2 regions of the Saccharopolyspora sp. 6V genome follow, and region 1 is predicted to be linked to the other one. Evidence: riboswitches for the same ligand, from Rfam matches in the RefSeq annotation. Region 1 holds a riboswitch; the other holds the start of a gene.
What was found. A riboswitch is a leader RNA that binds a small molecule or an ion and turns the genes downstream of it on or off. The one in region 1 is predicted to bind glycine.

Region 1 (3,308 bases):
CTTGATCACCTTGTCGAGCGACACGAAGTGGCTGCCGTCGCCGCGCAGCGCCATCCGCGTCGCCGTGACGGCCTTGACCGCGGCGACGGCGTTGCGCTCGATGCACGGGATCTGCACCAGCCCGCCGATGGGGTCGCAGGTGAGGCCGAGGTTGTGCTCCATCGCGATCTCGGCGGCGTTCTCCACCTGCCACGGCGTCGCGCCCATCGCCTCGGCGAGCCCGGCGGCCGCCATCGAGCAGGCCGAACCGACTTCGCCCTGACAGCCGACCTCGGCGCCGGAGATCGACGCGTTCTCCTTGAACAGCACCCCGATGGCACCGGCGGCGAGCAGGAACCGGATGACGCCCTGCTCGTTCGCCCCCGGCACGAAGCGCACGTAGTAGTGCAGCACCGCGGGAACGATGCCGGCGGCACCGTTGGTGGGCGCGGTGACGACCCGTCCGCCTGCCGCGTTCTCCTCGTTGACGGCGAGCGCGAACAGGGTGAGCCATTCCATGGCGTCGTCCTGCTCGCCGAGGTTCGCCCGCAGCGCGGCGGCGCGCCGCTTCACCCGCAGCCCGCCGGGAAGTTCCCCGTCGTTGCGGCACCCGTTGTCGACGCACTCCTGCATCACGGACCAGATGTGCAGCAGCCGGGCGCGGACGTCCTCGGCGGAGCGCCAGGACAGCTCGTTGTCGAACATGACGTCGCTGATCCGGGAGCCGGATTCGGCGACCCGGGCGAGCAGTTCGTCGCCGGTGCGGAACGGGTGGCGCACCGGCGTCTCGTCCGGCTTGATCCGGTCGGTGCCGGCGGCCTCGTCGTCGACGACGAATCCGCCGCCGACGGAGTAGTACACCGCGGACCGCAGTTCCCCACCTGCGCCGAACGCCGCGAACCGCATCCCGTTGGGGTGCAGCGGCAGCGACCTGCGCCGGTGCATCACCAGGTCGCGGTCCACCGAGAACCGGATGTCGCGCTCCCCCGCCAGCAACAACCTGCCGTCGGCGCGGATCGTCTCCACCCGTTGTGCGACGGCGGCCGGGTCGACCGTCTCCGGGTCGTGCCCTTCCAGGCCGAGCAGCACCGCCTTGGGGCTGCCGTGGCCGTGCCCCGTCGCGCCGAGCGAACCGAACAGCTCGGCCTTCACCTTGTCGACCTGACCGAGCAGACCGTCGTCCTGCAGCCGCGCGGTGAACATCCGCGCCGCCCGCATCGGGCCGACGGTGTGCGAACTCGACGGGCCGATGCCCACCGAGAAGAGGTCGAAGACGCTGATCGTCACAGCTCCGCCCCCCTCAGCCCCGGCCTACTCACCACCGGTGAACTGGGCGTACTCCTGGGCCGTGAGCACAGCACCGGTCTGCTCGGCACGCACTTCGAGCAGCCAGCCCTCGCCGAACGGATCAGAGCCGATCACCGCGGGGTCGTCGGCGGCGGCCGCGTTGACGGCGACGACCTCGCCGGTCACGGGCGCGAACAGGTCGCTGACGGACTTGGTCGATTCCAGCTCACCGCAGGAGGCGCCGGATTCGATCCGCTCGCCCACCTCGGGCAGCTGCACGTAGACGATGTCGCCGAGCGCTTGGGCCGCGTACGGGGTGATGCCGATGCGCACCAGGTCGCCGCGGTCCTCGATCCACTCGTGCTCTTCGGTGTAGCGCAGCCGTTCGGGCAGGGACATGGAGGCTCCTCACCATCGCGGGCACGGGTGTGCCCTGGGTTCGCGGGCCTCCCCCTCTGTTTCGGGACCTGAGAGCTTCGCCGCGGTGGTTCGCGGCTTGCACCGTGGGTGCGGCGCCGGGGCGCGCGCTTTCCAGAGTGGCCTCGCCCGAGCGGTCATGGGTGCCTGAGAGTTTTGCGGGGAGGGTTTGCTCCTTCGGCGCCCTGCGTTGCGCAGGGTCTCTCCCGCTCGGGTTCTGCGGCGCTGTGCGGTTGTGGTCGTGCCCGGCAACGATAAACGGACGTGGGCGGGTGTCAACGCCCAGCCGCCCGGATCACAGCGAGGAAGGGAACCTTCCTGTCACCGGTGACAGGAAGGTTCCCTTCCTCGCGGCGGGGTGCGGGCGCCGGGCGGATGATGCTGGGGTCGGTGTTCGGTCGTGGGGTCGGGAGGCGGACCGGGTGAAGGTCGCAGTGCCGCGTGAGGTGAAGAACCACGAGTACCGGGTGGCGGGGGGCCCGGCAGGGGTGCACGAGCTGGCCGCGCGGGGGCACGCGGTGTTCGTGGAGGCCGGCGCCGGGCTCGGTTCGTCGATACCCGACGAGGACTACGCGGCGGCGGGCGCGACGATCGTGCCGTCCGCGGCGGACGCGTGGGCCGAGGGCGAGCTGGTGCTGAAGGTGAAGGAGCCGGTGGCCGAGGAGTTCCCGCGGCTGCGGGCGGGCCAGGTGCTGTTCACCTACCTGCACTTGGCGGCGTCGGCGGAGTTGACGGACGAGTTGCTGCGCGCCGAGGTGACGGCTCTCGCCTACGAGACGGTGCAGACGGCGCGCGGCGGGTTGCCGCTGCTGGCGCCGATGAGCGAGGTCGCGGGCAGGCTCGCCCCGCAGGTCGGCGCGCAGGCGCTGCTGACCCCGCAGGGTGGTCGCGGTGTGCTGCCGGGCGGCGTGCCCGGAGTACCGCCTGCGCGGGTGGTGGTGATCGGCGGCGGGGTGGCCGGGTTGAACGCGGCGCGGGTGGCGTCGGGCATGGGCGCCCAGGTGCAGGTGCTGGACACCGACGTGGACCGGCTGCGGGAGATCGACGCGGCGCATGGGGGCGCGATCCGCACGGTGACGTCGAACGCGTACGCGGTGGAGTCGGCGGTGCGGGCGGCGGACCTGGTGATCGGCGCGGTGCTGGTGCCGGGTGCGAAGACGCCGAAGCTGGTGTCGAACGAGCTGGTGGCGCGGTCAAAGCCGGGCAGCGTGCTGGTGGACGTGGCGATCGACCAGGGCGGGTGCTTCGAGGATTCGCGGCCGACGACGCACGAGGATCCGACGTTCCGGGTGCACGGTTCGGTGTTCTACTGCGTGGCGAACATGCCGGGCGCGGTGCCGAACACCTCGACGTACGCGTTGACGAACGTGACGTTGCCGTACGTGCTGCGGATCGCCGATCAGGGCTGGCGGGCGGCGTGCCGGGCGGATGCGGCGCTGGCCAGGGGCTTGAACGCGCACGGCGGGCTGCTGGTGAGCGAGGCGGTGGCGCTGGCGCACGGGCTGCCGAGCACGGCCCCGGACGCGGTGCTGGTCTGAGCGGATCCGCAACCGCGAGACCATCCGAGACCACTGCGCGGCGAGACCGGCGAGTTTCACTCGCGGAGGTGAGAAGACCCCGGAAGG
Region 2 (3,308 bases), on a different contig from region 1:
TCCTGGTGTTCGATCTGGGCTGCGCCGGACGGGTCCGGCGCGGTCCGGTCAAGGTTTCGAGAGCCCGTTGCGGGCGTGTGTCAGGCCTTGCGGCGGTAGAACGGCAGTTCCACGACTTCGGCGTCGATGGACTTGCCGCGGATGTCGACCTGCACCGCGGTACCGGGCGCGCTGTGCGCGCGGTCCACGTAGGCCATCGCGATCGGGTGACCGAGCGTCGGGGACGGGGCGCCGCTGGTGATCTCGCCGATCTCGGCGCCGTCGGCGAGCACCGGGTAGCCGTGCCGGGGCGCGCGGCGCGCGTCGGTGCGCAGCCCCACCAGGGTGCGCTCCGTCGGAGCCGCCGCGACCTGCGCCAGCGCGGCCTTGCCGATGAAGTCACCGGGCTTGTCCAGCTTCACCACGCGCCCCAGGTTCGCGTGGAACGGGGTGAGCGAGGCGGACAGCTCGTTGCCGTACAGCGGCATGCCCGCCTCCAGCCGCAGCGTGTCGCGGCAGGACAGCCCCGCCGGGACCAGTCCGCGCTCGGCGCCGGAGTCGGTCAGCGCGCGCCACACCGCGGGCGCGTCCGCGGGGGAGGTGAACAGCTCGAAGCCGTCCTCGCCGGTGTAGCCCGTGCGCGCCAGCAGCACCTGCTTCCCGGCGACCTCGCTGGGATACCCGGCGTAGTACTTCACGGTGGACAGGTCGGTGCCGGTCAGCGGCGCCAAGATCGACACCGACTCCGGTCCCTGCACGGCGATCAGCGCGTACTCGTCGGAGACGTCGCGGTGCGCGGCGTCGAACCCGGCGATGCGCTCGGCGAGCTCGGCGGAGACCACGGCCGCGTTGGCCGCGTTGGCGACCACCAGGAACCGCTGCTCGTCCAGCCGGTAGACGATGAGGTCGTCGAGCACGCCGCCCTCGGTGTTGCACAGCATGGTGTAGCGGGCGCGACCCACCGTGATCGCGGACGCGTTCGCGACGAGCGCGTGGTCCAGCGCCGCGGCCGCCTCCGGGCCGCTGATCTCGATCTCGCCCATGTGCGAGAGGTCGAACAACCCGGCCGCGGTCCGCACCGCCTGGTGCTCGGCGGTGTCCCCCGAGTAGCGGACCGGCATCCGCCAGCCCGCGAAGTCGGTGAAGTGCGCGCCGAGGGACTCGTGGACCTCGTGCAGCGGTGTCCGTCGCGGAGCGGGGGGCGACGACGTCATGGTGCGGAACTCCTCCTGGTGGGCACCGATCACGTCCGAGGGGGACCGGTTGCGGCCACTTCCAGCAGAAACCATATCCGGGGTCCTCCGACGGCGATGGGCGCGGGCGTGCGCTGCCGGTCTCCCCGGAGTCATTGGCCTGAGAGTTTCACCGCGCACGAGGGCGGCTTGCACCGTGGGCGAGGGACACGGGTCCCTGCTTTTCTCCGTGATCGCCTGCTGTCGCGCGGTAGCGGGGCCTGAGAGTTTGGTGGGGAGGATTGCTCCTTCGGCGCTGCACCCAGGAATCGCATCCTGCACGGACCAGGGGCTCCTGGCGGGGCGCAGACTCTCCCGCACGACGTCGTCGGCGTTGTAGTCCGGTGTTGTGTTGTGCTCCGGAACGCTACGGAGATCACACAGCGCAGTCAACCGAACGTGAGCGTGATCCCGTCGCCGCGCGCGGAGTTCAGCGCTGCGGGAACAGCCGGGCGTGCTGGGCGCGGAGGCCGTCGACCAGCGCCCGCAGCGCCAGTTCGAAGCTGTCGTCGTCGATCTCGGCGGCGTGCTCGCGCAGCAGGTGGGCGCCGTGCAGGTGCGGGAACCGCTCGTCGTAGACCTCGGCGTCGTCGACGAACCCGCCCGCGAACGAGCCCATCGCCGCACCGAGCACCAGGAACTTGGTGGAGGCACCGATCATCGTGGCGTACCGCTGCGGCCAGCCCGCGCTGGTCAGCCCGCCGTGCACGGCGTCGGCGCGGCGCAGCGAGGTCTCCCGGCGGGCCGGTCCGGACGCCATGAACGGCACCAGGTTGGGGTGGGCGGCGAGCGCGGCCCGGTAGGAGCGGGCCCAGCGGGTGAGGCCGGTGGGCCAGTCGATGTCGAACCCGCTGGTGTCGACGGTGCCCATCACGTCGTCGGCGACGTCGTGCAGCAGCGCTTCCTTGGTGGCCACGTGGTTGTAGAGCGAGGCGGCGCGGACGCCGAGGGAGTCGGCGAGCCTGCGCATGGACAGCGCTTCGAGGCCTTGGCCGTCGATGATCGCCAGCGCGTGTTCGCGGATGCGTTCGCGGGTGAGCTGGGGGCTCTTGGGTCTGCCCATGCCGCGCTCCTGCCTGCCGCCCGCTGCCGGTCGGCGCCCCCTCGGTGGGCGCCGTGCCCGTCCGCGTCCGCTGCGGATCGTGTCGATCAGTGTCCGGTGCGCGGCTCTTGCCGCGGTGCGCGGGGTGGTCCTAGAGTCCAAAACTAACGACGTTAGTCGTCAGGTGTCCAACGGCGGACGACCGTGCCGCCCGCACCGGCGACATCCTCACGGAGGTGGACGATGGTCAACGACGACGAGTCCCCGGAGCGGGTCGAGCCGCACACCACGCTGTCGCTCGCCTCGGTCCTCGCCGAGCCGGCGCGGCTGCGCCCGGCGCACCCCGCGGTCGTCGAGGGCGAGCAGCGGGTGACCTACGGCGAGCTGTGGGAGCAGGTCCGGGCGCACGCGGCCGCGCTGCGCGCTCGCGGGATCGAGCCGGGCGACCGGGTCGCGATCGTGGCGCCCAACGTGATCGATTTCGTGCGCGCCTACTACGCGGTGCTCACCGCGGGCGCGGTCGTGGTGCCGGTTCCGCTGCTGCTGGTCCCGGACGAGGCGGCGTACCTGCTGCGCAACTCCGGCGCGAAGCTCGTCGTCGGGCACACGAGCCAGCTGGCGCTCGCCGCCGAATCGGCGCGCCGCGCCGGCATCCCGCTGGTCTCGATCGGCCCGTCGGTGCCCGGCCCGGAGACCCCGGACTCGTTGAGCGAGGCGGCGGCCGCGGCCGAACCGGTCCGCTCCTTCGCCACCCGCGCGCCCGACGACCCCGCGGTGATCTTCTACACCAGCGGCACCACCGGCCGGCCGAAGGGCGCGGTGCTCACCCACCTGAACCTGGTGCTCAACGCGACGGTGAACGCCTTCGACGCCAACGACACCCGCCGCGAGGACCTGATCCTCGGCTGCCTGCCGCTGTTCCACGTCTTCGGGCAGACCGTCTCGCTGAACACCACGTTCCGGGCGGGCGCGACGCTGGTGCTGCAACCCAAATTCGACCCGGCCGAGGCGCTGCGGCTCATCCGGGACCACCGCATCACCCAGCTCAACGGCGT

Region 2: another riboswitch for glycine. It lies ahead of gcvT (glycine cleavage system aminomethyltransferase GcvT); the one in region 1 lies ahead of gcvH (glycine cleavage system protein GcvH).

Annotation. Positions count from the first base shown of each region.
Region 1 is NZ_JAIUKB010000006.1:24,960-28,267, reverse strand. Features, by position in the region: gene LCD35_RS01235 (L-serine ammonia-lyase) at 1-1,266, opposite strand, end outside; gene gcvH (glycine cleavage system protein GcvH) at 1,291-1,665, opposite strand; glycine riboswitch at 1,808-1,902, opposite strand; gene ald (alanine dehydrogenase) at 2,106-3,221, shown strand.
Region 2 is NZ_JAIUKB010000075.1:108-3,415, forward strand. Features, by position in the region: gene gcvT (glycine cleavage system aminomethyltransferase GcvT) at 81-1,193, opposite strand; glycine riboswitch at 1,312-1,410, opposite strand; glycine riboswitch at 1,411-1,539, opposite strand; gene LCD35_RS15935 (TetR/AcrR family transcriptional regulator) at 1,642-2,274, opposite strand; gene LCD35_RS15940 (long-chain fatty acid--CoA ligase) at 2,497-3,308, shown strand, end outside.